DNA from 4 places in the Mesorhizobium sp. M1D.F.Ca.ET.043.01.1.1 genome. Region 1 is predicted to be linked to each of the others. Evidence: riboswitches for the same ligand, from Rfam matches in the RefSeq annotation. Region 1 holds a riboswitch; each other region holds the start of a gene.
What was found. A riboswitch is a leader RNA that binds a small molecule or an ion and turns the genes downstream of it on or off. The one in region 1 is predicted to bind cobalamin.

Region 1 (7,426 bases):
GGGGTCAGCCGTCTGATCTCTGGCCGGCTCATTTGAGGGCCGGCCTGCTTCGATCGCCCGCCAACGCCCGCCTTCGGAACAGCTGGCGTGGCCGCGCCATAACAAGGCCCGACCAGACCAAGCTTACGGAGGCGCTTCGGTCGGCGGCAGGTCGATTTCTTTGGGTGAGCCGGATAGCCTCCTCAACCTACTTCGCCCGGGGTGCAGCGTCGCCGCTCACCGCCGGCAAGTGTCACCGAGTCCTACGCCGTTTGCGCTTTTTCCCGAATTGCGCGTGCCGCAGCCACCATGTTCACCAGGGCAGAGCGGACCTCCTCCCATCTGCGCGTTTTGAGGCCGCAGTCGGGATTCACCCACAGTTGGTCATCCAACAATCGATCGCGCGCAAGCATGATGAGGTTGGAAATCTCGCCCACTTCCGGGACCCGCGGCGAGTGAATGTCATAGACGCCAGGTCCGATATCGTTCGGATACTTGAAGGTTCGAAGCGTATCGAGCAGTTCCATCTGCGAGCGCGAGGCTTCAATGGAGATCACATCCGCATCCATTGCGGCGATAGCGTCCACGATGTCGCCGAACTCGGAGTAGCACATATGGGTGTGGATCTGGGTCGCATCCTCGACGGCCGTTGAAGCCAGCCGGAAGCATTCGACGGCCCAGTCGAGATAGGCCTCCCAGTCGGCCTGGCGCAGCGGCAAGCCCTCGCGCAGTGCGGCTTCGTCGATCTGGATCATCTTAGCGCCGGCCTTTTCAAGGTCGCTCACTTCATCGCGAATGGCGAGCGCGACCTGACGGCAGACGGCTGAGCGCGGAAGGTCGTCTCGGACGAAGGACCAATTGAGGATCGTCACGGGACCGGTAAGCATGCCTTTCACCGGCTTCAGCGTTAGCGACTGGGCATATCGCCACCAATGTAGTGTCATCGGATTTTGTCGCGACACATCTCCAATGATGATCGGGGGTCGCACAAAGCGCGAGCCATAGCTTTGCACCCACCCGTGTTGCGTGAAGGCGAAGCCGCAGAGCTGCTCGGCGAAATATTGCACCATGTCGTTGCGCTCGAATTCGCCGTGGACCAGCACGTCGAGTCCGATCTCTTCTTGCCAGCGAACGGCGGCTTTTATCTCTTTCTTCAGGAACGCTTCATAGTCGACGTAACTCAGCTGGCCTTTGGCATGAGCTGCCCGCGCCTTGCGAATCTCGGCTGTTTGCGGGAAGGAGCCGATCGTCGTGGTGGGGAAGGGGGGCAAGCCAAACACGTCGGCCTGAAGCTTGGAGCGGCCGGCAAATGCGCTCTTCCGGCGCGTCATGCCGACCTTGATCCTGGCGACCCGGCCTTCGACGAGCGGATCATGCACCTTGGCGGATGTCGCGCGAACGGCGGCAGCCTCAGCCGACGCCTCCAGTTCGGCGGCCACTGCGTCCCGGCCTTCGGCCAGGGCACGGGCGAGCACGACCAGCTCGTCGGTCTTTTGCGCTGCGAAGGCGAGCCACGACCTCACATCCGCATCGAGTGCCGTCTCCAAGTCCAGGTCGATCGGCACATGCAGCATCGAGCAGGACGGGGCAATCTCCACCCGCTCCAGCGGCCAACCGGCGACGATCGGCTTGATACGGTCAAATATCGCAGGCAGGTTCGCGCGCCAGACGTTGCGGCCGTCGATCAGCCCGAGCGAGAGCACAAGTTCCTTCTGCGCGAGCCGGCCGACGGCCTCCAACTGCTCTGGAGCGCGCACGAGATCCACGTGCAGTCCCGCCACGGGCAGAGAAATTGCGGTCTCGAGATTGTCTCCCAGCGATCCGAAATAGGTAGCGACCATGATCTTCAACTCGGGTGCTGCTTTCGACAGCCGGGAGTAGGCGAATTGGAGCGCATCCCGTTCGTTGGGAATCAGATCGAGCACGAGCGCCGGCTCATCGATCTGCACCCAATCGGCTCCCGCGAGCTTTAGCCTCTGCAGGAGTTCCTCGTAGACGGGCAGCAGCCGTGGCAGGAGCGCGATAGGGTTGAAACCTTCCTCAGGTGACTTCGCCAACTTGAGAAAGGTAACCGGTCCAAGCAGGACCGGGCGAGTGTGGATGCCGAGCGCCTTGGCCTCGAGGAAATGATCGACCGGTTTCGCCGACGAGAGGGCAAAGCTCTGATCGTCCCTGAGTTCCGGCACAATGTAGTGGTAGTTGGTGTCGAACCATTTGGTCATTTCCATCGCGGCAAGGCCCTGCCCATTGGCCGCAGGCTCGTCACCGGCAGGTCCACAATCCGCGGCCTGACCTTGATTGCCGCGCGCCATGGCGAAATAGATATCGAGTGGGACCTCGCCGTCAGTCCAGGCGTATCGTGCCGGAACGGCGCCGACCATGGCGACTGTGTCGAGCACGTGGTCATAAAGCGAGAAATCGTTGGACGGGATTTTCGACACGCCGCGATCGTGCTGCTCCCTCCAGCTAGCGGCACGCAGCGTCTTCGCCGTCGCGAGCAGATCGGCAGCGCGAGATTTTCCGGACCAGTAGTTTTCAAGCGCGAATTTCAGTTCCCGCCGTCGACCGATACGCGGCACGCCGAGCGTTGCTACAGGAATTCGTTGAGAGACAGTCATGCCATACCCCGATGGTTGGGGCGGGGGACAAGGAACCCGCGAATAGGCGGCACGAAGCCGAGCTACCGCGACCACCAGACACCCCGCCCGTGGACGTTGTTCGTCGTGGCAGGTCTCCTGGCTCGCGGGTCAAAGCCTCCGCCCGTCTTCCCGAGGCCGTTCGCCTCAGTGACATCAATGGGCTTGGCTCGCCGCTAACAGTTGCGGGGGCAGCGCCGGCATCGCACCGGCTTCCCTCTTAGCTCCGCTACGGCAGTGCCGCGCGAAGAACCATGACATGCGTACAATCACAGCCGCTTCGATCCTTGTCAATACCATATAACGAGATGTTTATGTGATTATGCGAGTAACACCTTGCGCTGATCGGTCTCTTTCGCCCAAAGCCGCTTACGAGGGTCGGGTCGGTCGAAAGGCATTCAGCGCCGCCCCGTCGCGCTCGAACTGCGCTCCACCGAAGTGCTTCAGGGTGTTTGCCGACTGGCCGGCCGTCGACGCAAGTGCCCGTTCGCCTTCCACAAACATGGGGGTCATCGGGTGCACTCACTTTTGGCCCGAAATCGAATTCGTCATGTCCGGACAACCAGACGAATGAAAGCGCGATGGCTTCCGTTTGATCGGCGCTCGTTGGAGGCGGCGCCCCTATTGTTGGAACGGCGTGATCATCAGGTGGTGCCTTCTCGGGTCGGCCGCGTCGCAGTGCTCTTGCACAGAGAACGCATCGTCGTGCCAACTGGGAAAATCGTTAGGAACGATGCAATCGCTCTGAAAGCATTGTGTGACATTGCGGACATCGTCGACGATCCGACAACGGGCGCACCCAATCACCGGATCAATTCCGGTGCGATCGCTGGAACGTGCAGAACCAAAGCAGTGAAGCTCACAATGAACTTGCTTGCCCTACATGGGTGCACTTCGACTAAGTTGTCACGCTTATCACTTCTTTTCTGGATGCGGGCCGGCTGTTCCTCCCGATCATTGCCCAGGTTGACGGCCGGCATGCGGAACGTAGAGGAGCGTTCGGTCTTCGTGTAGGGGTGCGTTCGGCTTATTGGTTCGCTATGATTTGGCCCAGATCGGCAAGGCACTCGACCACGTAGTCCGGTCTGAATGGAAACCGCTCTATGTCTGCCAGCTTGGTCACACCAGTAAGCACAAGGGCTGTTCTCAGGCCCGATTCCAGCCCCGCGAGCACGTCGGTATCCATGCGGTCCCCGACCATGATGGTATCGACAGCTCGAACTCCCAGCCGGTCGAGCGCGTCGCGCATCATGAACGGGTTCGGCTTCCCGACGAAATAGGGCTGACGGCCGGTGGCCTTCTCGATTAGTGCCGCGACAGCCCCGCACGCCGGATGGGAGCCCCGCTCGGTCGGGCCAGTGGCATCCGGGTTGGTGGCGAGAAAGCGCGCGCCCTTCGCCACAAGCTCAGCGCCAGTTGCGATCTGCTCGTAGTGGTACGACGTGGTGTCTCCGAGGACCACGAATTCGGGGGCAAACTCTGTTATTCGGCAGCCTGCCTGCCGCAGGGCCTCGACCAGACCGTGGTCGCCGATAACATAGGCAGTTGATCGGTGCTTTTGCAGCGCCATGAACCGCGCGGTGGCGAGCGCCGATGTGTAGATGTGCTCTGGCTGCACGGCGAAGCCAACCGCTCTTAGACGCTCGGCATGATCTTCTGGCGTGAACCGCGAGTTATTGGTGAAGATCTGAAAGGGCTCACCCTTGGCGACTAGCCCGGCAACATAGCCGACCGAGCCAGAAATCGGTTGGCCGCCCCGGACCAGGACCCCGTCCATGTCGAGCAGATGCGCTATAATCATTGGATCTCAACCCTCAATGTCTTTCGTGCATGCGCGGCCTGGGCACGTCTTGTGTCACTGAATCTTCTCCAGGCGGGAATGCCGGCGACTGTACCGATTCAGAGCGATGCGCGAAGGGGGCTCAGTGGGCCGTGCGGCAATAAGGAGGTTGCGGCGTAAACGTTTCGGTGCGCCAATTCGCCGTGCGGACGTCTTGCATCGTCGGGTTGACTACCTTCGCTGTCTCAGCGCACCTGATGCACAATCGCCTTCTTAGTTGCAGCAGACACCGGCCTGGCGAGACGTGCCGCGGTATGCATCTAGACGCCCAGCTACGTTGAAACCCCTCTACAGCGAGGAGGCAAGGTGCACCTGCGGACGGTAGGTTGCTCACCTATCCAAGCTTAAGGCGCGCAGGCGGGGGCACTGAAACGACCCGAAGCGGTCCGCGCTCGAATCATCTCTTTGGTTTGATCGTGCGCCGCCCGAGGTGTCCATCCAGATAGAGATCAGATGCCGCCCATGCAGAGGTATTTCATTTCGAGGTAGTCTTCGAGCCCGTGGCGGGAACCCTCCCGCCCGATGCCGGACTGCTTCATGCCGCCAAAAGGCGCCGCTTCCGAAGACATACGCCCCGTGTTGATGCCAACCATGCCGTATTCCAATGCCTCGGCAACGCGCCAGACACGCTTGAGGTTCGAGGCATAGAAATAGGCGGCGAGGCCGTAGATCGTGTCGTTGGCCTCACGCACAACCTGATCCGCATCTTCGAAGCGAATGATCGGCGCCAGCGGCCCGAAAGTCTCCTCTTGCGCAACAGCCATGATGCTGGAAATTTCGGTGAGCACTGTGGGCTTGAAGAAGGTGCCATCCTTGCCGATGCGTTCGGCCCCGCATCGAATAATCCCACCCTTGGCAACGGCATCTGCAATGTGCGACTCGATCTTGCGCAGAGCATGGATGTCGATCAGCGGTCCAATGTCCACTCCGGCAACGAAGCCGTCGCCAACCGACAAGTGCCGGACTTTGTCCACGAACTTCTCGACGAACTCATCGTGAACGCTCGATTGGACGTAAAGGCGGTTCGCCGAAACGCAAGTCTGACCGGCGTTGCGGAATTTCGCCTGGATCGCGCCGTCAACCGCAGCGTCGATATCGGCGTCATCAAAGACAATGAAAGGGGCATTGCCGCCGAGCTCGAGGCTGACCTTCTTGATCTGGTCCGAGCACTGGCGCATGAGCAGCCGGCCAACCTCGGTCGAGCCCGTAAAGCTGATCTTTCGCACCTTGGGATTTGAGCAGAGTTCGCGTCCTACGGCGTCACCTTCGGACGCATATACCAGGTTGATGACGCCGTCGGGAAAGCCGGCTTGATGCGCGAGGGCGAACATTGCGCCTGCCACGAGCGGCGTCTGTTCAGCGGGTTTAAGCACAATCGCGCAGCCCGCCGCCAGGGCCGGCGAGATCTTGCGCGCCACCATCGACGCTGGGAAATTCCATGGCGTAATTGTGCCCACGACACCGATCGGCTGCTTGATCACCATCATGCGACGGTCAATCGATGGTGGGGGGATCGTCTCGCCATAGATGCGATTGGCTTCTTCGGCGTACCATTGCAGATACGCGGCCGCATGCGACACCTCCGACTTGGCTTCGGCAAACGGCTTGCCCATCTCTGCAGTGAGTATCGCGGCAAGATCATCGGCGTGGTCCATGATCAGTTCATGCCACCGCCACAAAACGTCGCTGCGTTCTCGGGCGGGCAGTGCAGCCCATCTAGGCTGCGCCGTGTAGGCCTTGTCGATCGCAGCGCGTGTCTCCTTCACACCCATGTCGGGAAGCACCGCCAAGACTTCCCCGCTCGATGGATTGAGGACCTCGAATGTCCGCTCGCTAGCCGGCGTGCCGGGTGCTGGCAGGCGATCGATGGCGCCAAACAGGTCAGGGGATTTCAAGCGACGGATTATTGGCAGGCGCAGGGGCAATACCGGATTCCTCTCAAGAGCAGCGGAGTTGTATGTCGGCAGGCCTCGGTTTGTACTCCGCACCTGCGGGTTCCTTATAGGACCTCGATCATACGGCTGGTAGAGAATTGGGGGTCGCCGCGTCCGATACTGGGAAAAGCCAGCTGGAGCGAAGTCTGGACCAGGGCGTAAGCGACAACGTTTACCACCCGAGCTTCGGGATGACCTCCGGTACTGCGCCGAGCGCCTGCTTCCCATGCAAACGCAGAACAACTGGCCGAGCCTTCCACTCAGAATCAGTGAATCCGGGGCGAATGCCGCACTCTCTGGGGCATGGAAGGGCGGAAGGTGACCGGCAGGCTCTGCGGGCAGCGAATGACGTAAGACGGCATGTAGACCACGTCCTCCGCGGCGATGCTCAGCGCCAGATCCTCCAGCCGCCCGAATAGCGCGGGGAAGGCGCAGCCCAATTCCAGGCGCGCCAGCGCAGCGCCCAGGCACGAATGGGGTCCCTCGCCGAACGACAGGTGCGGGTTGTGCAGCCGGGTGACGTCGAACCGGTCGGCGCCGGGACCGAAGGCCTTTTCGTCCCGGTTCGCCGCATGTAACGCCATCAGCACGGCGTCGCCGCGGCGCACTATGCATCCGTCGATCTCCACGTCCTGGGTGGCATAGCGAAATGGCAGATTGGCCGCTGAGCTGCCCCACCGCAGAATCTCCTCGATCGCCTGTGACCACGGAACTTGGCCGCTGCGTACCAGGTGCAGTTGCTGCGGATGCGTCAGCAATGCCAGCATGCCATTGCCGATGACGCCGGCGACAGTCACGAAGCCTGCAGAGAGCACCATGAACAGCATGTCGATGAGCTCGGTGTCGGAAACGAGCTCGCCATTGTCGCGTGCGACGATCAGCGCCGAAGCCAGATCGTCGCCGAGCCGGCGACGCTTGAGCGCGATCAGACGACGGAAGAACTCCGGGATGCGCTGCCGCGTCTGTCTTACCTCTGCGGCTGTAGCGGAGGTGCTGGCCAGGCTGTAGGTGAGGGCGACGATCTCTTCACGCTGTTC
Region 2 (7,426 bases), 3.1 Mb from region 1:
GCTGGGCGCTGGCACAGGCCCGTCGGGGTGCGCGAATTCCGGTTCGCCGTGTTCGCACTCACCGCTCTTGCCGGTGGTGCGGCGTTGCTCGCTGCCGTGCAGGGGCGGGAGAGCTTTGGTGCTTATGTGTTGTCCGGCTATGCGCTGGCGATGCTGCTCAATGTGGTCTTTCCACACCTCCTCGCCACGATAGTCATGCGCCGCTACATGCCGGGCACGGCGACCGCTCTTGCCTTGAACCTGCCGGTCACCGTCGCCCTGCTGCGTCAGGCGTTTGAAGAGGGGTATATTTCGTCGATGCGTTTTGCGTTGGCGGGGCCGGCCGTCGTGCTGGCGATTGTGCTGTCGATCCCAGCGCTGTTCTGTCTCGGCCGGAAACTGTGGCCCGACACCGCAAAAGCGTCACGCCGAACGGCGGGCTGATTTTGCCAGGCTCAGATCCAGCGCCGCACCCTTTTTGCATAGTCCCGATATTTCTTGCCGAACTTCGCCGCCAGCATCTTTTCCTCCTTCTCGATCGCCATCTTCTGCGTCGCGAAGGCGGCGAGGAAGGCAAAGAGCAGGAACCAGGCGATGCCGGTGATGAAGGAGACGCCGATCAACAGCAGCGTGTTGGCGAGATACATCGGGTTGCGGGTGATGCCGAAGGGGCCTGACGTCACCAGATGATCGGGCTCGGCATTAGGATTGAGCGTCGTCCTGGCGCGCACCATGGCGCGGATCGCCGTGACCCAGAGCGCCGCGACGCCGAAGAGCGCCACCCAGCCGGCGCCGACCAGGATGTCGCCGAAGATGTCGCCGATCCAGGGCAGCGGGTAGAACATGCCAAGCACGACGCTGAGTGCGATCGCCGCGACATAGATCACAGGCGGCCAGGGGATGAACCCATGCTTCGGCTGGGTGCCGGTCATTGTTGCCCTCCCTCCATCTTGCTTTCGGTCGCTGCGGTGCAGGTGCTGGCGAGATCGGCAAGATGCGATTTCCAGATCTCGGACTGGTCGTTGCTGTAGAGCTTGTCGAGAGATCCTTCGCCCTTCAGCGTGTCGAGCATGCAGCCACAATAGCTGGAACAGAACTTCGTGTCCTGCTGCTGTTCACACTGCGCCTGGCAAGCCGGCAGGAAGCCGGCGTCCTTGTCCTGCGGCGTGGCGGGCATGGCCTGCGAAAGCAGCCAGACCGAGCCGAACAGCAGCGGCTGATGGATGAGGTAGAAGGCGAGGCTGTGCCGGCCGATGAAGGTCAGCGGATTCGACCAGCGGCCGGGCATCCAGGTTCCCAGCCGGGCGAGAAGACCGGAGGCTGAAGCGAGCTTGACGACCGCGATGCCTGCGAGCACCGCGCCGAACCATGGAAACAGCGGCACATAGTCGTTGGAGCGCGGGTTGGTCGCCGACAATCCGACCCACCACAGCGCCGGATGGTCGAAGACTTCCGATCGCAGATAGTAGGGTGCTGCAATCACGGCTGCCGCGACGATCGCCGTCAGCAGTGCCGGCAGCCTGAGGAAGGCAAGGCCGAGCAGGCTCGCCAGCGCGATCTCGTGCAGGATGCCGAAGAAGATGAAGCCGTCCGGCGTCGCGATGTAGGTGATGGCCGAGATGGCGATCGCCGCCACGGCGACCATGGCAAAACGCTTCCAGAAGCTCGGCCAGCGGATCTGGCGGCCATGCGCCAGGAACAGGCTGACGCCGACCAGGAACAGGAAGGTCGAGGCGATGCAGCGCGCGTAGAGCTTCCACCAGCCGAAAGCGGTTAGCCCCGGCGTGGTGTAGCCGAAATTCTCGAGATCCCAGGTGAAGTGGTAGCTCGCCATCGCGATCAGCGCGATTCCGCGCAGGATATCGAAGGCGACGATGCGGCTGTGTTTCGGCGCGTCCTGAGCGGCTTCGCTCGTCGTTTGAAGGCTCATCATCTCGCATTCCGATTCAGTCGTGCCAAACGACTATCACGGTTCTGGCCAACAACAGAGGGCGGATCGGCGGCTGCCATTCCGGCGGCATGGCAAGCCGCTTTAGGCCAGCGGCGGAAAGCCTTTGACCGGCTTCGCTTTTCGGCTTCTCGGAGTCGATTTCCTGCTACCGGTCCGCCACTGGTCCGGCCAGATTGGCGGGCGATTCACTTTCGGAGGGCCGATGTCCACCCATGTGCGCCATCCGATCTGGCTTCCGGCCCTGAGGCCCGCCGATGCGCGCACCTTCGCCTCGCTCTACGCGGTCGAATCGTTTGCCCGCGCCACGATCTCGAGCGTCATCCCGATCCAGGCTTACGAAATCCTGCACAGCGAGCAGATCGTCTCGATCCTCTACACCGTCGTGTCGCTGCTCGGGCTTTCGGTGACATTGTTCATGCCGATGCTGATCCGCCGCTTCGCGCGGCGCTGGGTCTATACGGCCGGCTGCCTGATGCTGGCGATCGGCTCGGTGTTCTTCGTCACCCACACGCTGCCGGGGCAGCTCGCCGGCATGCTTTGCCGTGTCATGGGGGCGAGCGCGCTGTCGATCACGCTCAACCTCTACATCATGGACCACATCCGCAAGGCCGACTTCATGCAGGCGGAATCGCTGCGCATGGCGTGGTCGATGTTCGCCTGGACCGGCGGGCCGACGCTGGGCATCTTCCTCTATACCCGATTCGGCATCTATGCCGCGCATGGCGCGGTCGTGGCGTTTGCGCTGGCGCTGCTTGCGCTGTTCTGGACCTACCGGCTGGGCGATAACCCGTCGATCCGCCCCGGCAAGAGCCGTCCGGCCAATCCGCTTGCCAATATCGGCCGCTTCATCGCGCAGCCGCGGCTCAGGCTCGCCTGGCTGATCGCCTTCGGCCGCTCCTGCTTCTGGACGACCTTCTTCGTCTATGGCCCGCTTTTCATGGTGATCACCGGCGAGGGCAAGCTTGCCGGCGGGCTGCTGGTGTCGGCAGGCAATGCGCTGCTGTTCATGGCGATCTTCTGGGGCAGGGCGGGCAAGCGCTTCGGTGGCAGACGCACCATGACCTTCGCCTATTTCGCCATGGCGGCAATGCTTTTTGCCGCGGGCGGCGTCGGCCAAGCCGCGCCGCTGCTCACGGCCGCGTTCCTGCTCTGCGGCGCGCTCTTTACGATTGCGCTCGACGCGCTGGGCTCGACCGCCTTCATGCGCTCGGTCCGTTCCTATGAGCGGGCGCAGATGGCGGCGGTCTACCGCACCTATCTCGACTTCTCCGAGCTGACACCGCCGCTGGTCTATTCGGTGGTGCTCACCTTCTTCGGCCTCGGCTCGGTCTTCGTCACGCTCGGCATACTGGCCGCCTTCTGCGGCTTCTTCACCTGGCGCTATCTGCCGAAGTCGTTTTGATCAGCGAGCGGGCTGGTACGCTGCATCGCGCCTGCCCGCCCACTTGGATCCGGCTGCATCGGCTGTTCCCCCGCTCCCGACAGCCGGCACCCCGGACCAGGCCGTTGTGAATTGCGGGGCCATTGTGGTGTCCGGGGACCGCCCTTAAGGTCGCTTGCCGATGCCGGCGCCTGCCGGCTGGCGAGGGCCGCAAAGCATGTCTGCAAGAACGATGTCGCTTACCGAGGAACTGGTAGCTCGTTGCTTTCGCATCGTCGAAGACACCGGGCCCGATCCTAACGCCGCGCATCTGGATGACGCCGACTACGATGCGATGCTGGACATCCTGGAAGCGGAACTCCCAGCTAGCGAGCCGCTCTGGCTGTTCGGCTATGGCTCGCTGATCTGGAAACCCGAGATCGAGCATGTCGAGGAGCGCGTCGCCGTGGCGCGCGGCTGGCATCGCTCTTTCTGCATGAAGATGACCCGCTGGCGCGGTACCAAACAGAGTCCGGGCCTGATGATGGCGCTGGATCGTGGCGGCCAATGCAAGGGCGTAGCATTCCGCCTGAACGGTGGCGACCGCCGGCGGGCTCTGGACAAGCTTTTCCGCCGCGAGATGACGCTGAAGCCAACCAGCTACCACCCCCGCCTGCTGCAGCTTGCAACCGACAAGGGGCCGTTGAAAGCGCTCGCCTTCGTCATCAATCGCAAGGGCACCACCTATGCCGGCCCGCTCGGCGAAAGCGAGGTGGTGGAAAGGCTGGCGACGTCCTGCGGCCATTGGGGTTCAGGCGCCGACTATCTCTACAACACCGTCAAGAATCTCGAAGCGCGCGGCATTCACGACGCCCATCTGTGGCGGCTGCAGCAGCTTGTCGCTGAAAGAATCGCCGCTTCCTAGCATGCGAATCCATGGCGCAATCGCGTTTGGCGATGACGGAAATTGGTTTGCCGCCTGCAGCGATTCTGCCTATAGTCGGTGCCGTCGTCGGTTCCGTTTTTGGAGCCAAGAGGGAATGCGGTGAGGGTGAATTTCCTGCCCAAAGCCGTGGCTGCCCCCGCAACTGTGTGCGGTAGTCCTCTCCATAGACCACTGGGGATTTTTCCTCGGGAAGGTGGGGAAGGGCGCGGATCCGCGAGCCAGGAGACCTGCCGGCGACGGGAAAGTTGACTTCGATGCCCTCGGGTGGAGGGCGAAAGGACAAGACATGAATACCGCTTCCGTCTCTCTCGGCGCCTCCGTCTCCTCGCAGTCGCGCGTCATGCAGCTGGCTCTGGCCGCGCTGCTCGGCATTTTCGTCGTCGGCTTTGTCGGCTTTTCGCATATCGATGCGGTCCACAACGCTGCGCACGACTATCGCCATTCGATGGCGTTTCCCTGCCACTGAGGAAGGCCTTACACCATGAATCTGTTTCGCAACGTCGTGTTCATCGCGGCGATCGCGGGGCTCGTGGCGGGCATCGCGCTCGCCTGCATGCAGGCCTATGCGACCGTGCCGCTGATCCTCAAGGCGGAAGTGTATGAAAAGGCAGGCGGCGGCCATCACCACGACCATGCCGCCACAACCACCGACAACAATGCGATGAGTTCGGCCGCGCCGGCGGCGATGAGCAGCGCGGCTCCAGCGCCTGCCGACGCGGCAGCTCCGGCCGAGGACGAAGGCTGGGCGCCGGCCGACGGCTTCGAGCGCTTCGCCTTCAACGTCGTCGCCAACATCGTCACCGGCATCGGTTTCGCGCTGATCCTGGTCGCGGTCTCGGAGTTTGCCGGTGGCATCGGCAATTGGCGTCAGGGAGTATTCTGGGGCCTTGCCGGTTTTGCCGTGTTCACTTTGGCGCCCGGCCTCGGCCTGCCGCCCGAACTGCCGGCGATGCCGGCGGCCGAGCTCCTGCCGCGCCAGATCTGGTGGATCTCGACTGTGGCTGCGACCGCCGCCGGACTTGGCCTGATCGCCTTTCGCAAGTCGCTGCCGCTGGCGATCCTCGGCGTCGCGTTGATCGTTGCTCCGCATATCGTCGGCGCGCCGCAGCCAGACAGCTTCGAGACGGCAATTCCGGAAGGGCTGCACCATCAGTTCGTGGTTGCCGTGACGCTCACCGACCTGGTGTTCTGGCTGGTGCTGGGCGCAGTTGTCGGCGTGGTGCGCGGCCGCTTCGCCGGCGCGGCGACCAGCCTGCGCGGCAGCTTTGCCTGATCGCGCCGAAGGTCGGCTGACCTTCATCATCGGCGGCGCGCGCTCCGGCAAGAGCGCGCATGCCGAAACCCTGGTCACGGCAAGCCCGTCGCCCTGGGCCTATATCGCCACCGCGCAAGCCTATGACGACGAGATGCGCGAACGCATCGCGCTCCATCGCGCGCGGCGCGGCGAAGGCTGGGCGACCGTCGATGCGCCTCTCGACCTCACCGGCGCGATTGAGGCTTTGCCCGATCACCAGCCGGTGCTGATCGATTGCCTGACATTGTGGCTGACCAATCATATGCTGGCGGACCATGATCTCGAGGCCGAGTGCCGGCGGCTCTCGGATGTGCTGTCGCGGCCGCGCGGGCCCTGGTTCGTGGTGGCGAACGAGGTCGGGCTCGGCATCGTGCCGGACAATGCGCTGGCGCGCCGGTTCCGCGACGCCGCCGGCCGGCTCAACCAGCAGGTCGCGGCCGTCGCCGACAGCGTGCTGATGATGGTGGCGGGGCTGCCGCTCAAGGTGAAGTGACATGGCCGAAATCGACGATAAGGATGCCGAGCGCCATCGCGCCAAGATGGCCAAGCGCAAGGCGGTGCAGGATGCCGAGGTGGCCGGCAAGACGATCGAGAAGGGACTGCTGATCGTCAACACCGGGCCGGGCAAGGGCAAGACCACCGCCGCCTTTGGCCTGGCGCTCAGGATGCTCGGCTACGGCAAGCGCGTCGGCGTCGTCCAGTTCATCAAGGGCAAATGGCACACCGGCGAGAAGAACGCCTTCGCCGCTTTCGGCGATCGCGTGGTGTGGCATGCGATGGGCGAGGGCTTCACCTGGGAGACCCAGGACCTGAAGCGCGACATTGCCGCCGCCGAGGCCGCGTGGGCGAAGGCACTGGAGCTGATGGCCGATCCTTCGATCAGCCTCGTCGTGCTCGACGAGCTCAACATCGCGCTGCGCTATGACTATCTCGATCTCGAGAAGGTGGTTGCGGCGCTGAAGGCGCGTCGCGAGGATTTGCATGTCGTCGTCACCGGCCGCAACGCCAAGCCACCGCTCGTCGAGGCGGCGGATCTCGTCACCGAGATGGGGCTGACCAAGCACCATTTCTCGGCGGGCGTGAAGGCGCAGCAGGGGATCGAGTTCTAGCCGCTGATCAAAATGGTCAGGTAGATCACGACCGCCGACAGAACCCCGAACAGAGCGATCAACAGCCCGTCGGCGATCCGGTAGAGTTTCAACGCCTGCCTGATGTCGGTGCTCTCGGCCTCGCGCCGGCCGCCTTCGCCCATGAAGGCGTCCTCGACCATCTCGCCGCCATAGCTGCGCGGCCCGGCCAGGGACAATCCCAGCGCGCCGGCCATGGCGGCTTCCGGCCAGCCGGCATTGGGCGAACGGTGTTTCTTCGCGTCGCGCCGCATGACCTGCCAGGCGTTGCGAGGATCGGCGCCCTTGACCAGGAAGGCCGCGAGCACGATCAGCAGGCCGGTGAGCCGCGAGGCCGGCAGGTTGATCAGATCGTCGAATCGCGCGGCGGCGCGACCGAAGGCCTCGTGTTTGGGCGTACGATGACCGATCATCGAATCGGCGGTGTTGGCGGCCTTGTACGCAGCCCCCCCGGCCAGCCCGCCGATGCCGGTCCAGAAGGCGGGCGCGACGATGCCGTCGGAGAAATTCTCGGCCAGGCTTTCGATCGCGGCACGGGCGATGCCTGCCTTGTCGAGCTTTTCCGGATCGCGGCCGACGATGCGCGAGACGGCGATGCGGCCGAGCGTCAGGCCACCGGTCTCCAGCGCGTCGGCAACATCCTCGACATGCTCCGCCAAGCTCTTCTGCGATAGCAGCGAAGATCCGAGTATGGCCGCGATAACCAGGCCGGAGGGGAAGATCAGCCAGAGCAGCACATGCAGCGTCAGGCCGATGGCGGCGGGCACCA
Region 3 (7,426 bases), 1.7 Mb from region 1:
CGCCAGCCGAGCGCCAGCAGCGACACGGCGAGCACGATGGCGATCGCTTCGCCGAGGCTCTTGGTGAACTCGCCGACGGATTCCTCGACGACATGCGACTGGTCGGCGACCATGCCAAGCTCGGCACCGAGCGGCAGCTCGGCTTCCATCTCGTGCATCTTCTCCTTGACGTTCTCGCCCAGCGCCAGCGCGTCGCCGCCCGCGGTCATCGAGATGGCGACGCCGACGGCAGGCTTGCCGTTGAAGCGGAGCATCGGCTGCGGCGGGTCGGAATAGGCGCGCTTGACCTCGGCGACGTCGCCCAGCCGGAAGTAATGGCCGTTGGCGTAGAAGTTGATCGCCTTGAGGCTCTCCTCGGAGGTGAAGCTGCCGGAGACGCGGATGGCGATGCGCTCGGGGCCGGCCTCGACCGTGCCGCTCGGCGTCAGCGCGTTCTGCGCCTGCAGTGCCTGCGACAGCGTGCCGACATCGAGGCCGAGTGCCGCCACTTTCTGCGTCGAGAATTCGAGATAGATCTTCTCGTCCTGCTGGCCGATGAGATCGACCTTGGCGACATCCTTCACCGTGAGCAGCCGGGCGCGCAGGCTGGTGGCGAGGTCCTTCAGCTCGCGATGGCTGAGGCTGTCGGAGGTGAGCGCGTAGATCAGCGAATAGGTATCGCCGAACTCGTCATTGAAGAACGGGCCCTGCACGCCTGAGGGCAGCGTCGGCTTGATGTCGTCGAGCTTCTTGCGCACCTGGTACCAGAGCGGCTGCACCTGGTCGCCCGCCACCGTGTCCTTCAAGTTGACGAAGACGACGGATTCGCCGGGCTTGGTGTAGCTCTTGACGTAGTCGAGGTCGGGCAGCTCCTCGAGCTTCTTCTCGATGCGGTCGGTGATCTGCTCCACCGTGTCGCTGGTGCTGGCGCCCGGCCATATCGTCTTCACCACCATGGTCTTGATGGTGAAGGGGGGGTCCTCCTCGCGGCCGAGGCCACGATAGGCGTAAAGCCCGGCAAGTGCGGCAGCGATCATCAGATAGACGATGAAGCTGCGGTGGCGCAGCGCCCATTCGGAAAGATTGAAGCTGGTCATGATGCAAATCCCTCTCAGCGCGCGCAAAGGCGCGTTCCGCCGGCGGCTGCCGGCTGGCCAAAACAAGTGACGGTCGGGGTTCGGTCAGCGCCCGCCGCGTGGCGGGCGCCGGAAAGTCAGGCCAGGCTGTGCATAGTGCCCGGCACTCGGTAGGGCGCGCGCTCCGCAAGCCTCGGCCTGATGGCGAGGCCGGCGAGATAGCGCTGGAAGGCGGCTGCCTCCTGGACCGTGGAGGCAAGCGCGACATGGCCGTCGGGCCTCACCAGATAGGCGGCGTCACGCTGCAGGCCGGCTTTCCCGGCTGCGTCTGTCCAGGCGAAGGCGTGGATCGGGATGCCGCTCGGCGCAAGCATCGCCCGGAAATCGCAGTTGGCCTCGCCATAGACATGAACCTGCCAATCGAGCGAGCGCAGCGGCTCGAAATTGTCGCCATTTGCATGGGCGACGTAGGGCAGCCGGTCGCCGCCGTTCAGCTTGCCCGCCGTGCCCGAGCTGATCGGCCCGGCCCGGTACTGGATCGCCGCCTGCGAGATCAGTCCGAAGAAGGCGCGCGAGCCGAACGATGTATGCAGTGCGACATTCATGATCTTCGGCATAAGATAGCGCCGGAACAGGCCGATGAGCCGCGAGCGGCTGGTGATGAAGCGGAAAGCGGTGTCGGTGCTCTCGATCAGCTTGCGCGCAAAGGCGATGCGCTCGGGCTCATAGCTGTCGAGCAGGCGCGGGTCGGCCCGGCCCTGTACCACCGCTGCAAGCTTCCAGGCGAGGTTCACTGCGTCGCCCATCCCGGTGTTCATGCCCTGGCCGCCGGCCGGGCTGTGGATATGGCCGGCATCGCCGACGAGGAACACGCGGCCGACGCGGAAGCGCTCGGCGACGCGATGGTGGACGCGGTAGGTCGAGAACCAGTTGACTTCGTGGACCTTGACGCCGGTGTCGCGCTCGATATCGGCGCGGATCGCCTCGAAGCTGATCGTCTCGTCGGCCTCATGCGCCTTCGGCACGATGCCGATGAGGCGGAGCGACCCCGACTGCCTGACCGGCATGGCGATGGCGAAGCCATAGGTGCTGATGGTGACGTCCATGCCGTTGTGGGTGACTTCGCCGGTGCCCTTGACGTCGGCGACGTAGAAAGCCTGCTCGTAGGTGCCGCCGGGAAAGCCGATATTGAGCCCATGCCGAACGGTGCTGCGGGCGCCGTCGCTACCGGCGAGATAGGCGGCGCTGACGGTTTCGGTGCGGCCATCCTTGCTCAGCGTGGCGATGACCGCATCGCCCTCGTCCTGGAAGGCGACGAGCTCGGTGCCGCGCTCGACCTCGACGCCGGCGCGCTGCAGATGCGTGATCAGCACACGCTCGTGGATGTCCTGCGGCAAGGCGAAGGCGAAGGAAAAGGGGCTGATGCCGCGGCCGAAGTCGGACAGCGGCAGCCTGGCAGCGACGCCGGCCGGCGTATGTATGGTAAGCCGCTCCAGCCGGATGCCTGCTGCAAGGACATCGTCGACGATGCCGATCTGGTGGTGGAACTCCAGCGTGCGCGCCTGGACGGCAAGCGCCCGCGAGGTTTCGCCCGGACCGTCAGCCTTGTCGAAGATGCGGACCGGGACACCGAGCCTGGTCAGCCAGAGCGCGAGCGTCAGTCCGGTCGGACCGGCGCCGGCGATGAGGACCTTTGTCTTGGACATGGTCATTTTCCTTCTCCCTCAACGATACGGACTTTTTCGTGTTCCCGCAGCCGGTTTACGCCGGCGGTGACGACCAGATCGCCTTTGCTGAGCCCGTCGCTGACGACGATGCGGTCGGTCTCGTATCGGGCAACCGTGACCGGCTTGAGCTCGACGGCCGACGAGGGCGCCACGATCCACACCGCCGGCTTGCCATCCTTGTCGAACAGCGCGCTGCCTGGCAGCACCACGACCGGCGCGCCGGCGACCTCGGCGCGGCCGGAAACGCTGGCGCCGAAGCGCATTTCGTCGGGCGCATTCTCGATCGAGACCTTCACCTGGAAAGTGCGGGTGGCGGCATCGGCCATCGGCGCGATCTCGCGGATGGTGCCGGCCGCGGTGATCGCCGGATTGCTGAGCAGCGAGACGGTCACCTTTGGCGGCCGCTTCGTATCGGGCGTGTTGGCGAAGGCGGCTTCGGCGATCGAGAACACGGCGTCGCGGCTCTGCGGATCGGCGACGCGGACCACCATCTGCCCGACATTGACGGACAGGCCGGCTTCGGCGCCGCTCGCGGTGACGATGCCGTCGAATTCCGCGTGCAGCTCGGTATAGCCGAGCTGGTCCTTGGCCATCTCGAAGGCGATGTTCGCCGACTTGAGCTTGGCCTGCGCCGAGCGCAGATTCTTCAGCGTCGCGTCATAGTTGGCCCGTGTCGTGAAACCTTTGGCGAGCAGCGCGCCGATGCGGGCCTCGGCGGCACTTGCCTCGACAAGCACGGCCTGCGCCGCCGCGACATCGGCCTCGGCGCTGGCGAGCCGGTTGCGATAGTCCTGATCGTCGATGCGGGCGAGCACCTCGCCCTTCCTCACCGTCGCGCCGACCTCGGCGATGCGTTCGAGCAGCTTGCCGGATACGCGGAAGCCTAGGTCGCTTTCAAGCCTCGGGCGTATCTCGCCGACGGCGGTTCGGGTGTCCGCGCCGAGCATCGGAGCGACTGCTATGGCCTTGACGAGCTTCGTCTCCGGGGCGGCCGGGGTGGCGTTCGAGGCTTCGCTTCTTGCGCCGTGCCAGACCAGGGCCGCGCCGCAGGCGAGGACGGCGATCGAGCCGGCGACAAGGCGACGCCTCAGCGCCTTGTTATCAGAGAGTGCGGCAATCATGCTTGTCTCCACGACCAAGGTTGCGTTCGCGCGGGGAGGATGCGGCGACCGGGAAATATATCGGCTGGAGAGAGGGATCGGGCGTTTGCGGCCTGTCTTTCGCCAGCCCGATCTTCTTGCGGTTTCCGGCCCGGAAAATCCCGAACGGTTTCTGAGAATTTTCCGATGTTTGGCTGAGGCAGTGCCGGAAAGGGATTGACATAGGGCCTTCGAGCATATGTAACGTTATTACATATCGAGCTGCAAATTGGGAATTTCACGGGGTGATCAGGTCGCGCAGAAGTCCGTTGCGACTCGCGCGCGGACAACCTACGATGGCGGTGTCATGGTCCCCGAGCCGCAAGGCGAGGGGTGAAAAGGGAACACGGTGAGATCCGCTCAGGGTCGAGGCCGTGGCTGCCCCCGCAACTGTGAGCGGCGAGCTCCATCCGGAATGCCACTGGCCGGCAAGGCTGGGAAGGCGGATGGCGCGGCGACCCGCGAGCCAGGAGACCTGCCATCGACACGAGTTGACCGGACGGGGTGTGCCGGGAGGAGACGCGGGCACCGGTCCTGTCGGCCGGCTCGTCCGGCATCCTTCCGTCGCCGTTTTTGGAAAGTGACGGAATGTTGGACGGCTCCATCGATCGCATCCACCGCATTTTCGTGTGCACGCTTTGCTGTGATCCGGCGACGCAAGAAATGCGCAGCGAAGCTCTCTCCGATCATCGGGGGGGCCGCCTATGACCGCGCAGCTTCTCGAAGCCCGTGGCCTCGGCGCGACGGCCAACGGCCGGACGCTGGTCGACGATGTCAGCCTGTCGCTGACCGGCGGCGAACGTCTCGCCATCATCGGCCCTAACGGCGCCGGCAAGACGACGCTGCTGCGCATGCTGTGCGGGGCGCTGCCGCCGAGCCGCGGCGAGGTGCGCCTTGCCGGACGCCGGCTGGACCGGATCACCGCCGCCGAGCGGGCGCTCAGCATCGCCGTCGTCGGCCAGACGGACCAGCCGGATCCGCGGCTCGCGCTCATCGACTATGTCGAGCTTGGCCGCGTCCCACATGCGGGCTTGAGGCGCCGCCACGACGATCGCGACATCGTCGTCGAGGCTTTGCGCCGGACCGGATTGCTGCGGCTGCTCGCGCGCACAGTAGGCTCGCTGTCCGGCGGCGAGCGCCAGCGCGCGCAGCTCGCCCGCGCCATCGCGCAGGAGCCGAAAATCCTGTTCCTCGACGAGCCGACCAACCACCTCGATCCGCGCGCCCGCGGCGAGTTGCTCGACCTTGTCGCCGGCTTCGGCATGACCGTTGTCGCCGTGCTGCACGATCTCGCCCTGGTGGCGCCCTTCGCCACCCGCGTCGCGGTGATGAGCAACGCCCGGCTGCACGCGCTGGCGCCGCCGCGCGAGGCGCTGGCGCAGCCGCTCATCCGTGAGGTGTTCGGCATCGATGTGCTGCGCCTCCAGCACCCGACCGAGGACCGCGAGCTCACCGTCTTCGAGCTTCCCGCCCGCGCTTCAGCCCCGTCCTGAGCCAATCCAGACAATCCAACCCAATCAAGGAGCACCATCCCGTGAAACGCCTCGCTTTGTCGCTTGCCCTCTCTTTTGTCGCCTCGGCCGCCTTCGCCTTCCCGGTGACCGTCGACAGCTGCGGCAAGCCGCTCACCTTCGACGCGCCGCCGAAGCGCGCCGTCATCCAGGACCTCAACATGGCCGAGATGGCGTTCGCGCTGAAGCTGCAGCCGTCGATCGTCGGGCTCACCGGCATCACCGGCTGGTACAAGGTTGGCCCCGAATTCAAGGCCGAGCAGGGCTCGATCCCCGAGCTGGCGCCGAAATACCCGACGCTGGAAAACCTTGTAGCCGCGCAGCCGGACTTCTTCTTCGCCGGCTGGTATTACGGCATGAAGCCGGGCGGCGAGGTCACGCCCGACACGCTTGCCCCGCACGGCATCAAGACACTGGTACTGACCGAGAGCTGCGTCCATCTCGACAAGAACCGGCCCGCCGCTTCGATGGACCTGCTCTTTGGCGACGTCGAGAAGCTCGGCAAGATCTTCGGCAAGGACGCGCAGGCGCAAAAGCTGGTCGTCGGCTGGAAGGCCGAGCTGGCCGGCATCACCGCCAAGGTGGGCGACCATAAGGGCGCGCGCGTGTTCCTCTATGACTCCGGCGAGGACAAGCCCTTCACCGCTGGCAAGTTCGCCATCCCCAACGCCATGATCGCCGCCGCGGGCGGGGAAAACATCATGGCCGACATGGACACGAGCTGGGGCAATACCGACTGGGAGACGGTCGCGTCGCGCAATCCGCAATTCCTCATCCTGCTCGACTACCAGGACGGCGGCGGCTACCGGAAGCTGCTCGATTTCCTCGAGGCACATTCGGCGATGAAGGAAACCGACGCGGTGAAGAACAAGCGCTTCGTTGCGCTGCGTTACGCCGAGCTGACGCCCGGACCCGCCAACATCGAGGCGATCGGCAAGATCGCCAGGGCCATGTATCCGGAAGCGTTCTGACCTTTGCGATACGGATCGTTCGTTCTTACAATGTCGCTGGGCGCGGTGCTGCTCGCAGCGCTCGTGCTGCTTTCGATCGCCTACGGCTCGACGCTCATCCCGTTGCACGAGGTCGTGCGCGCGCTGGCACATGCGATGGGGCTGGACGGGAACCAGGTATCCGGTCCGGTCGGCAGCATCGTCGTCGACCTCAGGCTGCCGCGCGCGTTGCTGGCGATTGCTGTCGGCGCCGGCCTCGGCATCGTCGGCGCGCTGCTGCAGACGGTGACCCGCAACGATCTCGCCGATCCGTTCCTGTTCGGCCTCTCCTCGGGCGCCGCCGCCGGCGCGGTCTCCGTCATCACCGTCTTCGGCGACAGCTTCGGCATCTGGACACTTCCCCTTGCCGCCTTCACCGGCGGCATACTGGCAGCGGCAATCGTGCTTCTGCTCGTGTCGCGGGTGAGGGGGCAGGGACCCGAGCGGCTGATCCTCGCCGGCCTCGCCGTTTCCTTCATGTTCACCGCGCTGACCAACTATCTCGTCTTCGCCGGCGACCAGCGCGCCGCCCATTCGGTGCTGTTCTGGACCATGGGCGGGCTGGGTCTCGCCCGCTGGGACAATATCGGCCTGGCGGCGCTCGGCGCTGGCATCATTCTCGCCTATGGGCTCTGGAACCACCGCCGCTTCGATGCCTTCCTCGCCGGCGAAAGCGCCGCCGAAAGCCTCGGCGTGCCGGTGGCGAGGATGCGCCGCACGACATTCCTCATCGCGGCTCTGGCCACCGCGATTCTGGTGGCGGTGGCCGGCGTCATCGGCTTCGTCGGCCTGATGATCCCGCATCTCGGCCGGCCGCTGGCCGGTCCGCTGCATCGGCCGCTGATAGCGATCTGCGCGCTGTTCGGCGCGATCCTGCTCCTGGCCAGCGATCTCTTGGCCCGCACGCTGCTGCCGCCGCAGGAACTGCCGATCGGCATCATCACCAGCTCGCTCGGCGCCTTCTTCGTCGTCACCATGCTGATGCGCAACCGCCTTTAGTTCGCC
Region 4 (7,426 bases), 830 kb from region 1:
CCTACATCATGGCGACCGGCACCGGCGCCAGTGTCGGCTATGGCGTTGGCCATATCTCCACCGACCCTGACGGACCGATGTCGTTTGCCTTGTGGGGCGGGGTCGTCGGCTTCGGCGTCGTCTCGATCGCCGTCTACTGGATCCGCGAATATATCCTCTATGTGCTCAAGGCCGGCCACATCGCCGTCATGGTGCATCTGATCGACGGCCACGACGTTCCGGATGGCCAGGGCCAGATCGCCTATGCGAAGGAAGTGGTGACCCAGCGCTTCGCCGAGGCCAATATCCTTTTCGTGGTCGACCAACTGGTCAAAGGCGCCATCCGCGCCATCACCGGCCTGATCGGCGGCATTGCCGCGTTCCTCCCCATTCCCGGCTTGAGCGGCCTCGTCAGCTTCATCAACACGGTCATTCGGCTGTCGCTGACCTATGTCGACGAGATCATCCTCGGCTACAACATCCGCATCAATTCGAACTCGCCTTTCGAGACCGCCAGGCAAGGCGTCGTGCTCTACGCGCAGAACGGCAAGCACATGGTCAAGAATGCCGTCTGGCTGGCGGTGATCATGTGGGGCGTGTCCTTCGTCATCTTCCTTTTGATGCTTGCCCCGGCAGCCGCCATCCTCTGGGTGATGCCCGGGCAGCTCGCCGGCTGGGCCTTCGTGCTGGCCATCGTCTTCGCCTGGGCCTTCAAGGCGGCCTTCATCGAGCCTTTCGCCATCGCTTCGCTGATGCAGGTCTATTTCGCCACCATCGAAGGCCAGGTTCCCAATCCGGAATGGGACCGGCGCCTAGCCGAGGCCTCGTCGAAGTTCAGGGAGCTTCGCGACAAGGCGCTGGGCTCCTTCGGCGGCTCGCGCTGGGATTCGCCCCGGCCTGCCTGATCGGCAGCCCCGAAGGCAACCCGATCAAGGCTTCGGCAGGTCAGCGCCGCGAAGCTTGGCAATCGCCGATTTGAGCGGCGCCTCGCCGGCGCCGCAAAAGGTCTCGCTCATCACCAGGTCGGGCAGCGGCAGGCGCCGCCCCCAGCCATGCGCCTCGAGGTCCGGCCGCGGCGCGAATTCCGAGACGCGGCCGACGCAGAGATAGGCTATCGGCGTGACATGGTCGGGGATCGACAACAGCCGCTTCAGCGCCTCGGTCTCGATGATGCTCACCCAACCGACGCCGACGCCTTCGGCGCGCGCCGCCAGCCAGAAGTTCTGTACCGCGCAGACGGTGCTGTAGAGGTCCATCTCCGGATTGTGCCAGCGCCCGAGCGGCGAATTCTGCGAGCGCTGCCGGTCGCAGGTGATGCAAAGATTGAGCGCGCTTTCGCAGATGCCCTCGAGCTTCAGCGTGCGGTAGAGCGCCTGCCGCTCCGCCTCGATCGCCGGCAGTTCCTGCTCGCGCGCGGCCAGGAACAGGTCGCGCACCTGCCGCCGTCTTGTCGCATCGCGGATGACGATGAAGTTCCACGGCTGCATGTAGCCGACCGACGGCGCATGATGGGCAGCCGTCAACAGTCGCGCCAGCACGCCATCGTCGAGATCGTCGGCAGTGAAATGGCTGCGCACGTCGCGCCGGGTGAACATCGCCCGGTAGACGGCCTCGCGCGCCAATTGGTCAAAGTCGCCGCCGCCGGTGGCGGCCATTCGTGCCTGCATCGCTTGTCCCCTTGCGATAAGCAGCCCTCCGCCTGACCATGCGGACGACCATTTCTGCCGGGCCGGTCTTCTGGCTCGGGATCGACCCGCATCCGGCGCCTTCCCGTCTAGGACAGTGGCTTTTGCCGGCGCGGTCCCCCTCACAGCGTTGGGCACGCCACGGATTTCAACCGTGTTCCCGATTCTCCCGCGTCGCGGGCACCAGGCAGCGGCAGGACTCTATAGCGAAGCGGAAGCCGCGCCAATGCCGCTTGCGCACGATCGGGCGCGATTTTCCCCAATCATTCGGCGCCGAAACATGGCTATCCGGGCGACAGGTGCCTAGATTAGGGGCCATGGCTACCCGTCTCTACACCCATCCGGTATTCCTGGAGCACCTCACGCCGCCCGGTCATCCCGAGCGTCCCGACCGTTTGCGCGCCATCGAGCGCGTGCTGGACGACGAGGCTTTCTCGGCTCTCGACCGCGTCAGGGCGCCGGAAGGCGACGAGGCAACCATCCTTTATGCCCATCCGGAAGATTTCGTCGCCCGCGTCCGCGCGGCCATTCCTGAGACCGGCATCGTCTCGATCGATGCCGACACCAGCGCCAGCCCGAAGAGCTGGCAGGCCGCGGTGACGGCGATCGGCGCCGCCAATGCGGCGATCGACGATGTCTTCGAGGGGCGCGCCGCCAATGTCTTCGTCGCCGCCCGTCCGCCCGGCCATCATGCCGAGAGGACGACGGCGATGGGCTTTTGCCTGTTCAACACCGCGGCGATCGCGGCCCGCTACGCGCAGAAGAAGCACCAGGCCGAGCGCGTCGCCATCGTCGATTGGGACGTGCATCACGGCAACGGCACGCAGGACATCTTCTGGGACGATCCGTCGGTGCTCTATTGCTCGACGCATCAGATGCCGCTTTACCCGGGCACAGGCGCCAAGAGCGAAACCGGCGCCGGCAACATCGTCAACGCGCCGCTCGCGCCGAGCACCGGCAGCGATACGTTCCGCGACGCCTTCCTGTCGCGCGTGCTGCCGTCGATCGACGCATTCAAGCCGGACCTGATCATCATTTCCGCCGGGTTCGATGCGCACCATCGCGATCCGCTGGCCGCGATCAACCTGACCGAAGACGATTTCGACTGGGCGACCGGCCAGCTTATGGAGCGCGCCGGGCGCCACAGCGGCAACCGGCTCGTCAGCCTGCTGGAGGGCGGCTACGATCTGCAGGGACTGGCATTTTCGGTCGCCGCCCATGTCGGGCGGCTGATGAAGGGATGAATTATGGCTGATGAAGCTAACGAAGACGTCAAGACGATGAGCTTCGAGCAGGCGCTCGACGCGCTGGAGAAGATCGTCGATGATCTGGAGCGCGGCGATGTCCCGCTCGATCAGTCGATCAGGATCTACGAGCGCGGCGAGGCGCTGAAAGCCCATTGCGACCGGCTGCTAAAGGCGGCCGAGGACAAGGTCGAGAAGATCAGGCTGTCGCGCGACGGCAAGCCGGTTGGAACGGAGCCGCTCGACGCCGAGTAGCGTGGAAGAGGGGCGGGGGAAGAAAAGCAGGTCGGGGGAAGAAAAGCAGGTAAGGAGTTCAAGCATGTGCCGCAACATCAAGACCCTGTTCAATTTCGATCCGCCGGCGACTGATGACGAGGTCCAAGATGCGGCGCTGCAGTTCGTGCGCAAGCTGAGCGGCTCGACCAAGCCGTCCAAGCGCAACGAGCATGCGTTTCACCACGCCGTCGAGGCGATCGCGGCAGCCGCGCGCGAGCTGCTCGACAGCCTCGAAACCACGCAGCATCCGCGCAATCGCGAGGAAGAGGCCGCTAAGGCGAAAGCCAGGTCCGCGCTCCGCTTCGCCTGAGGTCATGACATGAGCTTCTTCCCGGGAAACGACCCTGAGGCCGGCGACGCGTTTGCCTGCGACCAGATCGAGTTGATGGTCATCCCCAACGCCAAGGATATTGGCGGCTTCGAGGTTCGCCGCGCCCTGCCGACGGCGAAACGCCGGCTGGTCGGTCCCTTCATCTTCTTCGACCGCATGGGACCGGCGATCCTGCGCGCTGGCCAGGCGATCGACGTGCGCCCGCATCCGCATATCGGGCTTTCCACGGTCACCTATCTGTTCGACGGCAAGATCAGGCATCGCGATTCGCTCGGCACCGAAATGGTGATCTCACCCGGCGACGTGAACCTGATGACCGCCGGCCGCGGCATCGTTCATTCCGAGCGCACGCCCAAGGAGTTGCGTGGCGCGCCGATGTCGGTCTCTGGCCTGCAGACCTGGCTGGCCTTGCCCGACGGCAGGGAAGAGGTCGCCCCGGTGTTCGCGAATACGTCGGTGATCCGCCTGCCCGAGATCGACGCCGACGGCGTCAGCGGCCGAGTCGTCATCGGTGAATTTTCCGGGCTGCGCTCGCCGGTCGCGACCGCCTCGGAGACGCTCTACGCCGATTTGCGGCTGGCGGCGGGCGCCAGCGTCAAAATCCCCGCCGATGCAGAGGAGCGCGCCATCTATACGCTGGAGGGTGAGGTTTCCATCGCCGGCGACCGCTTCCCGGCCGAGCGACTTCTGGTGTTCAAGCCGGGCGAGGAGATCGTCGTTTCGTCCGAGCGCGGCGCGCATTTCATGCTGTTCGGCGGAGCGTCGCTGGGTTCCAAGCGTTATATCTGGTGGAATTTCGTTTCCTCCTCGAAGGAACGCATCGAGCAGGCCAAGGAAGAATGGAAGACGGGCCGCTTCGATATCGTTCCTGGCGATGAGGAAGAATTCATTCCGCTGCCGGAAGGTTAGAGCGGGATGGACGACGTGCGCCAGCCGCGTCACTGGCACGCATTTACATTCGCCCGCCAGCAGCATATTTCGCGCATGATCGAGGCGCATATTCAAAGGTTAGCGCAACGTTAAGACTGAGCAGGCTGCACCAGAGTGAACCCAAAGCCCGACACGCCGCTTCTCGACAAGGTCCGCATTCCCGCGGATTTGCGGTCGCTTGACGAAAGCGAGCTGACGCAGCTGGCGACGGAACTGCGCGCCGAGTTGATCGATGCCGTGTCGCACACCGGCGGCCATCTCGGCGCTGGGCTGGGCGTGGTCGAGCTGACGGTTGCGCTGCACTATGTCTTCAACACGCCGCAGGACCGGCTGATTTGGGATGTCGGCCACCAGGCCTATCCGCACAAGATCCTGACCGGCCGCCGCGATCGCATCCGCACGCTTCGCCAGGAAGGCGGTCTCTCCGGCTTCACCCGGCGGGCGGAGAGCGAATACGACCCCTTCGGCGCCGCGCACTCCTCGACCTCGATTTCCGCCGGCCTCGGCATGGCCGTGGGCCGCGAGCTCGCGGGCGGCCGCAACAACGTCATCGCCGTCATCGGCGACGGCGCCATGTCCGCCGGCATGGCCTATGAGGCGATGAACAATGCCGGCGCGCTCGACGCCCGCCTCATCGTCATCCTCAACGACAACGACATGTCGATTGCGCCGCCGACCGGCGCGATGAGCGCCTATCTGGCGAGGCTCGCCTCCGGCAAGGCGTATCTCGGCCTGCGCGATTTCGGCAAGAAGCTGTCGTCCTATCTCGGCAAGCGGGCCGACCGCGCCATCACCCGCGCCGTCGAGCATGCGCGCGGCTACGTCACCGGCGGCACGCTGTTCGAGGAGATGGGCTTCTACCACATCGGCCCGATCGACGGGCACAATCTCGAGCACCTGATCCCGGTGCTTAAGAACGTGCGCGACAATGCCGACGGCCCGGTGCTGATTCATGTCGTGACCCAGAAGGGCAAGGGCTATGCGCCGGCTGAAGCCGCCGCCGACAAATATCACGGCGTCAACAAATTCGACGTCATCACCGGCGCGCAGGCCAAGGCGCCGGCCAACGCGCCGAGCTACACCAAGGTCTTCGCCGAGAGCCTGATCCAGGAAGCGCGCGAGGACGATCGCATCGTGGCGATCACCGCCGCGATGCCGAGCGGCACCGGCCTCGACCTTTTCGGCGAGGTGTTCCCGTCGCGAACCTTCGATGTCGGCATCGCCGAGCAGCACGCGGTGACCTTCGCCGCCGGGCTCGCCACCGAAGGCTACAAGCCCTTCACCGCCATCTATTCGACCTTCCTGCAGCGCGCCTATGACCAGGTCGTGCATGACGTGGCGATCCAGAAGCTGCCGGTGCGCTTCCCGATCGACCGCGCCGGCTTCGTCGGCGCCGACGGCGCCACCCATTGCGGCGCCTTCGACACCACCTTCCTGGCCTCGCTGCCCGGCTTCGTTGTCATGGCCGCAGCCGACGAGGCCGAGCTTCGCCACATGGTGCGCACCGCAGCCGACTATGATGGCGGCCCGATCGCCTTCCGCTATCCGCGCGGCAACGGCGTCGGCGTCGACATGCCGGAGCGCGGCTCGGTGCTCGAGATCGGCAAGGGCCGTATCCTCAAGGAAGGCACCAAGGTGGCGCTTCTCTCCTTCGGCACGCGGCTGCAGGATTGCCTGCTGGCGGCGGAAGAACTCGGCGCGGCGGGCCTTTCCACCACCGTTGCCGATGCCCGCTTCGCCAAACCGCTGGACGAAGATCTCGTGCGCCGCCTTGCGCGCTCGCATGAGGTTCTTGTGACGATCGAGGAGGGCGCGGTCGGCGGCTTCGCCAGCCATGTGCTGCATTTCCTCGCCCATGAAGGCCTGCTGGAAAACGGCCTCAAGGTGCGCCCGCTCGTGCTGCCGGACGAGTTCACCGATCACGCCAGGCCGGAGAAGATGTATGCCGACGCGGGCCTCGACACGGCCGGCATCGTGCGCACGGTCTTCGCCGCGCTCGGCCACGGCGTGCAGGCGCAGCGCGCTTGAATCGAATTCTCAACGTGCTGAATCGCTTTGCCGGCTTCCGGTTGTAAGTGTTTGTTGACGCTTTTGTTTGGCGCTTCGGTTACCCTGTCTTTTGGCCGATTTTCAACGCCCCCCTGCTAAGACCTTGGTCTGAGGCATGTCTCCCGAAATCAAGGGATGCGACGCGCTTTACGCGGGGGTAAGAACAATGAAACCGTTCCTTTGCGGCATGGCCTTCCTGATGGCCATGGCCGCGCCGGTGGCAGCCGAAACGCCTTACGACCGCAACCTCGAAAAGGCGGTCATGGACATCGTCGCCGGCAAGATGGGCAACATCCGCGGCGGCTTCTCCTACAAGCAGGTTCCCCAGCTTGTGGTACTGCCTGAAGCCGCGCCGGGCGCGCCGCTGCCGGCTGAGGCTTCGCGCAGCCAGGCTTCCAGCGACAACGGCCTGACGCCGGCCGTCGAGCGGCCGGTCTCGCGGAGGGTCTTCTAAAACCACATGTCGCGCACGCAGCGGCCGTCGCGCGGGAGGTCGTCGAAGCTGTCGAGACCGTCGAAATGGTCGATCGGCAGGTCGGCCACAGTCTCCGGCGGCGCCAGCCTGACATTGACGGCGATGCGTGTGCGGCCGCTGGAACCTGAACGCAGGCCGCGCCAGGCAAGCACGCAGGCGCAGGTCGGGCAGAACAGGATCTCGAGCGCCGGCTCGGCCACTGCGGCGCGCCTGTAAGAACGCACCGGTCCGGCGATGCGGATGCGCTCGTCGACATAGTCATAGGCCCAGAGCGTGCCGTAGCGGCGGCAAAGCGTGCAGTTGCAGGCCGTGACCGATCTCGGATCGCCTTCCAGGGTCCAGTGCGCGGCGCCGCAATGGCAGGTTCCCTTCAGCATTGCCTCCTCCTGGGCTGGTGAAACGGCCCGCATTCTGCCGTGCCCCGCGCGCCATATTCAACAGGCTGCCATTGCGTTCG

Region 2: it holds a riboswitch for cobalamin, as region 1 does, so the genes downstream of both, EJ067_RS29355 (CbtB domain-containing protein) here and metE (5-methyltetrahydropteroyltriglutamate--homocysteine S-methyltransferase) in region 1, are expected to answer to the same signal.
Region 3: it holds a riboswitch for cobalamin, as region 1 does, so the genes downstream of both, EJ067_RS02330 (ABC transporter ATP-binding protein) here and metE (5-methyltetrahydropteroyltriglutamate--homocysteine S-methyltransferase) in region 1, are expected to answer to the same signal.
Region 4: it holds a riboswitch for cobalamin, as region 1 does, so the genes downstream of both, bluB (5,6-dimethylbenzimidazole synthase) here and metE (5-methyltetrahydropteroyltriglutamate--homocysteine S-methyltransferase) in region 1, are expected to answer to the same signal.

Annotation. Positions count from the first base shown of each region.
Region 1 is NZ_CP034444.1:2,143,242-2,150,667, reverse strand. Features, by position in the region: gene metE (5-methyltetrahydropteroyltriglutamate--homocysteine S-methyltransferase) at 243-2,597, opposite strand; cobalamin riboswitch at 2,687-2,887, opposite strand; gene EJ067_RS10625 (HAD-IIA family hydrolase) at 3,643-4,416, opposite strand; gene EJ067_RS10620 (NAD-dependent succinate-semialdehyde dehydrogenase) at 4,905-6,335, opposite strand; gene EJ067_RS10615 (cytochrome P450) at 6,656-7,426, opposite strand, start outside.
Region 2 is NZ_CP034444.1:6,128,231-6,135,656, forward strand. Features, by position in the region: gene EJ067_RS29330 (HXXEE domain-containing protein) at 1-423, shown strand, start outside; gene EJ067_RS29335 (isoprenylcysteine carboxylmethyltransferase family protein) at 435-911, opposite strand; gene EJ067_RS29340 (DUF1624 domain-containing protein) at 908-1,909, opposite strand; gene EJ067_RS29345 (MFS transporter) at 2,133-3,332, shown strand; gene EJ067_RS29350 (gamma-glutamylcyclotransferase) at 3,529-4,215, shown strand; cobalamin riboswitch at 4,287-4,486, shown strand; gene EJ067_RS29355 (CbtB domain-containing protein) at 4,523-4,702, shown strand; gene EJ067_RS29360 (CbtA family protein) at 4,718-5,509, shown strand; gene cobU (bifunctional adenosylcobinamide kinase/adenosylcobinamide-phosphate guanylyltransferase) at 5,502-6,023, shown strand; gene cobO (cob(I)yrinic acid a,c-diamide adenosyltransferase) at 6,025-6,639, shown strand; gene cbiB (adenosylcobinamide-phosphate synthase CbiB) at 6,636-7,426, opposite strand, start outside.
Region 3 is NZ_CP034444.1:468,873-476,298, reverse strand. Features, by position in the region: gene EJ067_RS02350 (efflux RND transporter permease subunit) at 1-1,076, opposite strand, end outside; gene EJ067_RS02345 (FAD-dependent monooxygenase) at 1,193-2,761, opposite strand; gene EJ067_RS02340 (efflux RND transporter periplasmic adaptor subunit) at 2,764-3,903, opposite strand; cobalamin riboswitch at 4,213-4,419, shown strand; gene EJ067_RS02330 (ABC transporter ATP-binding protein) at 4,626-5,414, shown strand; gene EJ067_RS02325 (ABC transporter substrate-binding protein) at 5,456-6,403, shown strand; gene EJ067_RS02320 (iron ABC transporter permease) at 6,434-7,420, shown strand.
Region 4 is NZ_CP034444.1:1,310,348-1,317,773, reverse strand. Features, by position in the region: gene EJ067_RS06710 (hypothetical protein) at 1-884, shown strand, start outside; gene bluB (5,6-dimethylbenzimidazole synthase) at 909-1,646, opposite strand; cobalamin riboswitch at 1,689-1,867, opposite strand; gene EJ067_RS06700 (histone deacetylase family protein) at 1,982-2,908, shown strand; gene EJ067_RS06695 (exodeoxyribonuclease VII small subunit) at 2,912-3,163, shown strand; gene EJ067_RS06690 (DUF2277 domain-containing protein) at 3,228-3,494, shown strand; gene EJ067_RS06685 (pirin family protein) at 3,504-4,424, shown strand; gene dxs (1-deoxy-D-xylulose-5-phosphate synthase) at 4,560-6,473, shown strand; gene EJ067_RS06675 (hypothetical protein) at 6,661-6,948, shown strand; gene EJ067_RS06670 (GFA family protein) at 6,945-7,346, opposite strand.